One region of the Telluria sp. ZB2R32 genome, then DNA from elsewhere that is predicted to be linked to it. Evidence: predicted binding sites of a transcription regulator. Region 1 holds the regulator's gene; the other holds the start of a gene.
What was found. Region 1 encodes LexA, which represses DNA repair genes until DNA is damaged. Its sites were predicted from a motif close to ACTGTATNNNNATACAGT; they were not measured.

Region 1 (3,410 bases):
CCACGTCGCCCAGGTTGCCGACGTTAACAACTTTTTCCAAAAGGATAACTTGCATATTTTTCTCCAGGATGTTCTGAACTGTACGACGCGATTAAGCGTTGTGCAGGTCGGTGTACGGCAGCAGCGCGAGGTAGCGTGCGCGCTTGATCGCGGTATCGACCTGACGCTGGTAGTGCGCCTTGGTGCCGGTCAGACGTGCTGGCATGATCTTGCCGTTTTCCTGGACGAAGTCCTTCAGGGTGTCGACGTCTTTGTAATCGACCTGTTCCACGTTTGCAGCGGTGAAGCGGCAGAATTTCTTGCGCTTGAACAGCGGGTTCTGCTGTTTGCGCTTCAGTTTTTCTTTGGCCTTGTTTTTGTCGAACTTTTTACCGAATGCCATTTGAGGCTCCTGTATCTAAATGGTGGCCGCTAATTAAGCGGCGGCACTGAAATCAATGATGTGAAACACCAGGGCTTTACTGTTGCGATTCTTTTTGGCCAGGAATCCCGTGAACTGGTGGGCGGCACCCAATTCCGCGCTGGCGAAGCGGCCCGAAATCTCACCCGCGGCGAACGCGGAAATTTCGAACTGGACCAGCCTCTCGACCCCTGCCTCGACCTGCTGCGAACTGTGCATCAGGATCGCCGAGACAACCGGCACGCCGGCGGGGGTGTAGCGCAGTACGTCGCGTTCAGCGATGGTGGCGACGACTTGTAACTGGTTCACTTCTTCAACGCGGGGCACGCGGCCCGTTCACGCTTCCTGGCAAAAAAATTAGGCAGCAGCTGGGGCTGAAGCTGCGGCAGCCGCTGGGGCTTCCGAGCGGTGGCTCTTGGCCGCGTCTTCGCGCTGGACCGACTTCATCATTGGCGATGGAGCGGTTTCAGCTTTCTTCATCTTCACGGTCAGATGACGCAGCACGGCATCATTGAACTTGAATGCGGTTTCCAGCTCGACCAGGGTCTCGTTGTCGCACTCGATGTTCATGCAGATGTAGTGTGCCTTCGGCAGCTTCTGGATCGAGTAAGCCATCTGGCGACGGCCCCAGTCTTCGACGCGATGGATGTTACCGCCGCGCGCGGTGACGCTGGCCTTGTAACGCTCGATCATCGCCGGGACTTGCTCGCTTTGGTCCGGGTGGACGATAAAAACGATTTCATAATGACGCATGCAACACTCCTTGAGGACGTTTAAACAAATGCCCACCTCGGCGTCAAGACGAGTGTGGGAAGGGAAAGCCGGCAATTATAGCGCGACTACGGCATTGGCGCAATCACCGGCGAACTCCGGCAAGCCGTCGTCCCTGCGCGACACTTGCCGGGCAGGAATCGCACAGTGCGTGACAAATAATCAGAATTCCCCTTGCATTCCCCTAAATACTGTACAAAAATACAGTCTACTCATACAACCATGCCGTAACACCATGCTCAAGCTCACCGCAAGGCAAGAACAGATCCTCAACCTGATCAAGGAAGCGATCGACAATACCGGCTTTCCGCCGACCCGCGCCGAAATCGCCAGGGAGTTGGGCTTCAAGTCGGCCAACGCAGCCGAAGAACACCTGCAAGCCCTGGCGCGCAAAGGCGCCATCGAAATCGTCTCCGGCACCTCGCGCGGCATCCGACTGATCGGCGCCCCGGCAAGCACACCGGCGCCGCTGCCGGTGCCGCACGTCCCGGCCGCCCTGCTGATGTCGCTGCCGCTGGTCGGCCGCGTGGCGGCGGGTTCGCCGATCCTGGCGCAGGAACACGTCGAAGCCACCTACAACATCGACCCGGCCATGTTCGGCGCGCGTCCCGACTTCCTGCTGAAGGTGCGCGGCTGGTCGATGCGCGACGCCGGCATCATGGATGGCGACTTCCTCGCCGTCAAAAAGATCGACAGCGCCAAGAATGGCCAGATCGTGGTCGCCCGCATCGGCGACGACGTCACCGTCAAGCGCTATCGCAAGACCGGCGAAACGATCGAACTGCTGCCGGAAAACCCGGACTTCACGGTCATCCGCGTCGAACCGGGCGACGAGTTCGCGCTCGAAGGCCTGGCAGTGGGCTTGATGCGCAGCTGGCACTGACCGCTTCCGCACCTACATGACAAAAAAGGCCGCGTCAGCGGCCTTTTCCTTTGGTGTTTCCTATCTGCCCGACGGGGCGTAGTTGCGCTTGCGCGCCTCGATATCGCGCGCCCGCTCTTCGGATGGCGCGGTGCCGACGATGGCGTTGTGTTCCTTCACATACGCATCGGTGGCACTGCGCCAGGCGGCGATGTCTGCCAGTGCCAGCTTGGCGCCGATACGGGCTTCTTCCTTGGCCGAGGCCAATACCTCGTCGAAACGGGCCGTTGCCGCCGCCGTTTCGGCGGGCGTGAGCAGCGCGGCGATCGCGGCCGGCATGCGTTTCGCCAACGGTTCAGCCGCGTTCAGGGTGGCGATATAGTCGTTGTAGCAGGTTTGCCACTTCTCGATACGCGCCGCGATCCGATCGATCTCGTCGTTCTGCTTCGATACCGCCGGCAGCCGTGGGACGACACAGCGGGAAAGGCCCGCCTTGATGTCTTCGCCATCGTAGCGCTTGACCCAATGCTCGATCTCGGCACGCTGCGCCGTGCGCGCCTTGATGCGCTCCAGGCTGGCGGCGGCGCCGGTGTTGCCTTTGGCGGCCGCCTTGGCGAACCAGGCCGCCGCCTTCTCCTCGTCGACCTGGCCGGCTTCGCCACTCAGGTAGAGCTCGCCCAGGCGCTGCTGGGCGGCGGGGTTACCGGCATTGCCGAGCTTGGTGTAGAGACGCATCGCCTCGGGAACAGCCTTACGCGCCAACAGGGCGTTGGCGTCGGCAAGTTCGTCGGCGTGGGCGGGAATGGCAAGGCAGAATGCCAGCGACAGCAGGAGTTTTTTCATGGGGAACAGGTTTGCTCGAATGCACGATAATACCCCGCAGCCCCGCCCGACTCAACCTTGACGTCAGCGCCCGCTATTGGATGGGGCTACCGGCGCTGGCGGCGGTGGTGGGTTAAATGTACGCAACTGTTCCATCTGGCGCCGCTGATTGTCGACGATAAGACGCGTCTCTTCGCGGGTCGCGCGCTCGGTGCGCTCGTTTTCTTCCTTGACGTAGCGGCCCGTCGCCGATTCCCATGCAAGCTGCTGCCGCTTCACGGTGTCCGCGTCGCGTTCGCTCTGGGTCAGCACAGTCCGGTAGACCGACTCGATGTGCGTGCGTGCGCTCTCGATTTCGCGCGGGGTCATCATGTCGAGCACGTCGGCGGGAATGCGCTTTGCGATCGGCGCCGTCGCGTTCAGGTTGGCAACAAAACCGTTATAGCAAATGCGCCAGCCCTCGATTGCCGTGCGGGTGGCGCCGACATCGGCATTGGTGGTCGATACGGCGGGAATGACAGGAGATGGGCAGGCGAACTGGCCGGAACGCAGGTC
Region 2 (3,410 bases), on a different contig from region 1:
ACGTTCGTCGTCGCTGTGGGTGACGGCGCCGCCTTCGTTGATCACGTCGAGCGGTTTGATGCCCTTGATCGCCAGCGATTCGGTCAGCACGAAGCTGACGCGGCTGTTCCAGGTCATGGCCAGGCGCGTGCACTGTTTACCGGCGGCGATGTGGCGGCGGATGTCGTCCGGTTCGAGCGAGTGTTTGACGTAACGCACGGCGGCGCGGCTTTCGCCGGTGGCGCGCAGTTCCGTGTCCTGGTCGATCGTGAAGTTGTACGGCGCCTCGTCCGCTTCCAGCCAGCCGGTCATCACGGCGACCGGCGAACGCTGCACGCGCAGCGATTCGAGCGGCATGCGGTCCACGCCCTTGAGCAGCAGTTTCACGACGTCGTCGGCCTTGGCCGGGCTGGCGGCATCGACCACTAACCAGCCGTTGACCGGGTCGATCCAGGTGAAGGTGTTGCTGCGGATCGTGAATGCGCGCGGCAGCAGTTCGTCGGCCACGCGTTCCTTCAATTCTTTCATCGCCTTTTTACCTGGCGGGAAACCCTGCTGCTCTTCCATCTCGGCCGCCCTGGCCTTGGCGACCTGGTTGATCACCGAGCTCGGCAGCAGTTTCTTTTCGGTGCCCAGCATCATCAGCATCTGCTTGTTGACGACGTGGACCAGACCACCGTTCGGACGCGGCGCATCCCAGCCCTGGCGCAGCAATTCGTTGCTGTTCGCGGGCGTAAACGCCATCGGCGCGAGCGCCGCTTCCATCTGTTCAGGCGTAAAGGCCCATGGTGCGGGCAGGCGGTAAATCTGAAGATTCTTGAACCACATAGTTGCTTTCTGTTGTCTCAGTATTTCAGGGGAACGACATTCTACACGCTGATCTCGCCGCATTTTCACACGGCAACAAGAACGTTTTAATGTGTTGTGTGTTCGTCAAACAGGCTCAATTGTTCGACGTGTTCGGTGTCGCCCAGGCGCACGCCGACGCCCAGCAGGCGCACGGGGCGGCTGGCGCGCAGCCAGCCGGTTTCCATGAGCCGGGCAAAGGTCGGTATGTGTGGCGCATAGCCAACGCACTCGACGGTGGTTTGCTGGAAGTCCGAAAATTTGATTTTCACGAATAACTTGTTGATGAATTTTTCGGCACCGGCACGCTTGATACGGCCCAGCAGGTGTTCGTATAGATCGGGCAGCAGCGCCAGGCAGGCGGAGAGGTCCGGCAGGTCGTTGGTATAGGTTTCCTCGGTGCTGATCGATTTGCGCTCGCGCTCGACGTTGACTTCGCGGTTGTCGATGCCGCGGCATAAATCGTGCAGGCGCGCACCGAAGCTGCCGAAGTGGTGCTGCAGCTCCTGCATGGTCCAGCTGCGCAGGTCGCCGCAGGTCTGCACGCCCAGCTTGTTCAGTTTGGCGGCCGTGACCTTGCCGACGCCATGCAGCTTTTTCACTGGGAGCGCCGCCACGAAGGCATCGACCTCGTCCGGCCGCACCAGGAACAGGCCGTCCGGCTTGTTCCAGTCGCTGGCAATTTTGGCGACAAATTTGTTCGGCGCCACGCCGGCCGAAGCGGTGATGCCGACGGTCTCGAAGATGCGCCGCCGGATTTCCTGGGCGATCAGGGTCGCACTGCCCTTGCAGTGCGGCGAATTCGTGACGTCGAGATAGGCCTCGTCGAGCGACAGCGGTTCGACCAGGTCCGTGTAGTCGGCGTAGATCTCCATGATCTGGCGCGAGGCGATGCGGTATTTTTCCATCGCCGTCGGAATGACCAGCAGCTCCGGGCACAGTTTCATTGCCTGCGCGGTGGCCATCGCCGAATGGATGCCATAGCGGCGCGCCTCGTAATTGCAGGTCGCCACCACGCCGCGCTGGTCGGGACGGCCGCCGACGGCGAGCGGACGCCCGCGCAGCGACGGATCGTCGCGCATCTCGACCGACGCATAAAAGCAGTCGCAATCGCAATGGATGATTTTACGTGCGGGGGCGTTCACTCTGGCGGCGGCGGGGCCGACTACTGTAAGTCCGTACAGTATCTCGTCAATTGGGATTCCGTGCAAGAGGAGGTCATCGATGGTCGTTGGCTGCTGTGCACCGTAGGATCACAGGATGAACAGAGGCGCCCTCGCTATACGCCAGCGACATCGGACTATCGTGACATTAAGTGATTTGCGTGAGTCGTATCCGCATGGGCACAAGTGCCCACCCTACGGTGCACCGCCGACACGGGGTATGAAATGGTATCGATAAGCAAAAAAAACGCGCGGCAAGCCGCGCGTCTTCGACCTTGCTACTCAACCAGTAAAAGAATTACCAGTTCAATTTCAGCGTGTACTTGCCATTGGTCGAACCGGTGCCGCCGCTGTAATACTTGACGCGCACATAGCGTGCGGCCGTGGCGGTGGTGGTGTTCGAGACCGAGGCGGTGTCGGTGGCACCGGCGCCGTTCTCGCTCAGGGCCAGCTGGGTACCGGCGCTGTTGTAGATGTAGACGTCGTAGTCGGCGCTCGACAGGCCCGGCGTCATCGATGCCTGCAGCGTCTTGCCGGCCGGCAGCTGAACAACAAAATAGTCGCTGTCGGTCGAGGCGCTCATGCTGCCGTTGACGGTGGTGCCGGTGGTGCTGATGGCGTTCGCGGTGGCAATCGTGTTGTTCGACTCGGTTTCCGCGATCGTCGGGCCGACCGGCGTCGAGGTCGTGGCCGAAGCGACTGCCGCGGCCGCGTCGACGATGCCGGTGCCGCACTGCGAGCAGGTGCCGGGGAAGGCGCGCGCGGTGCTTTTCAGTTTCGACTCGATCTGGTCCGGGGTCAGCGCGCTGTTACGAGCGAGCATCAGTGCGGCCACGCCGGCGACGTGCGGGGTCGCCATCGAGGTGCCCTGGTAGCCGGCGTAGTTGTCGGCGCCAGGCGCGCTGGTGCCGGCGTTCAGGGTCGAGATGATGTAGCCGTTGGCATCGCCGCCTGGCGCGGCGACGTCGACCACGCTGCCGTAGTTCGAGTACGGAGCGCGGGCGCCGTTGCGGTTGGTGGCGGCAACAGTCACGACGCCGGAACAGTTGGCCGGGTTCGAGTTACTCGCGTTCATGTTCTCGTTACCGGCCGCGACGATGACGACGGTGCCGCGCGAACGGGCGCTGTTGATGGCATTCTGCGTGGTGGTGCCGCAGGCGCCGCCGCCGCCGAGCGACATGTTGATGACCTTCGCCGCGTTGGCATTGGCCGGCACGCCGGAGACGGTGCCGCCCGAGGCCCAGATGATGGCGTCGGCAATGTCGGAGGTGTAGCCGCCGCACTTGCCGAGCACGCGCACCGGCACGACCTTGGCGTTGTATGCCACGCCGGCCACGCCCAGGCTGTTGTTGGTCTTGGCGGCGATGGTGCCGGCCACGTGGGTGCCGTGCCAGCTCGAACCCGATGCCGGTTCGCCGGCGG

Region 2: the regulator LexA is predicted to act here: its motif matches at 1,993-2,010, upstream of dinB (DNA polymerase IV).

The regions. Positions count from the first base shown of each region.
Region 1 covers NZ_JCASIG010000003.1:236,019-239,428, reverse strand. The annotation lists gene rplI (50S ribosomal protein L9) at 1-55, opposite strand, end outside; gene rpsR (30S ribosomal protein S18) at 92-382, opposite strand; gene priB (primosomal replication protein N) at 416-709, opposite strand; gene rpsF (30S ribosomal protein S6) at 758-1,153, opposite strand; gene lexA (transcriptional repressor LexA) at 1,407-2,054, shown strand; gene AC56LG_RS10405 (sel1 repeat family protein) at 2,115-2,876, opposite strand; gene AC56LG_RS10400 (tetratricopeptide repeat protein) at 2,940-3,410, opposite strand, start outside.
Region 2 covers NZ_JCASIG010000004.1:127,514-130,923, forward strand. The annotation lists gene AC56LG_RS13025 (recombination-associated protein RdgC) at 1-807, opposite strand, end outside; gene dinB (DNA polymerase IV) at 894-1,970, opposite strand; gene AC56LG_RS13035 (S8 family serine peptidase) at 2,287-3,410, opposite strand, start outside.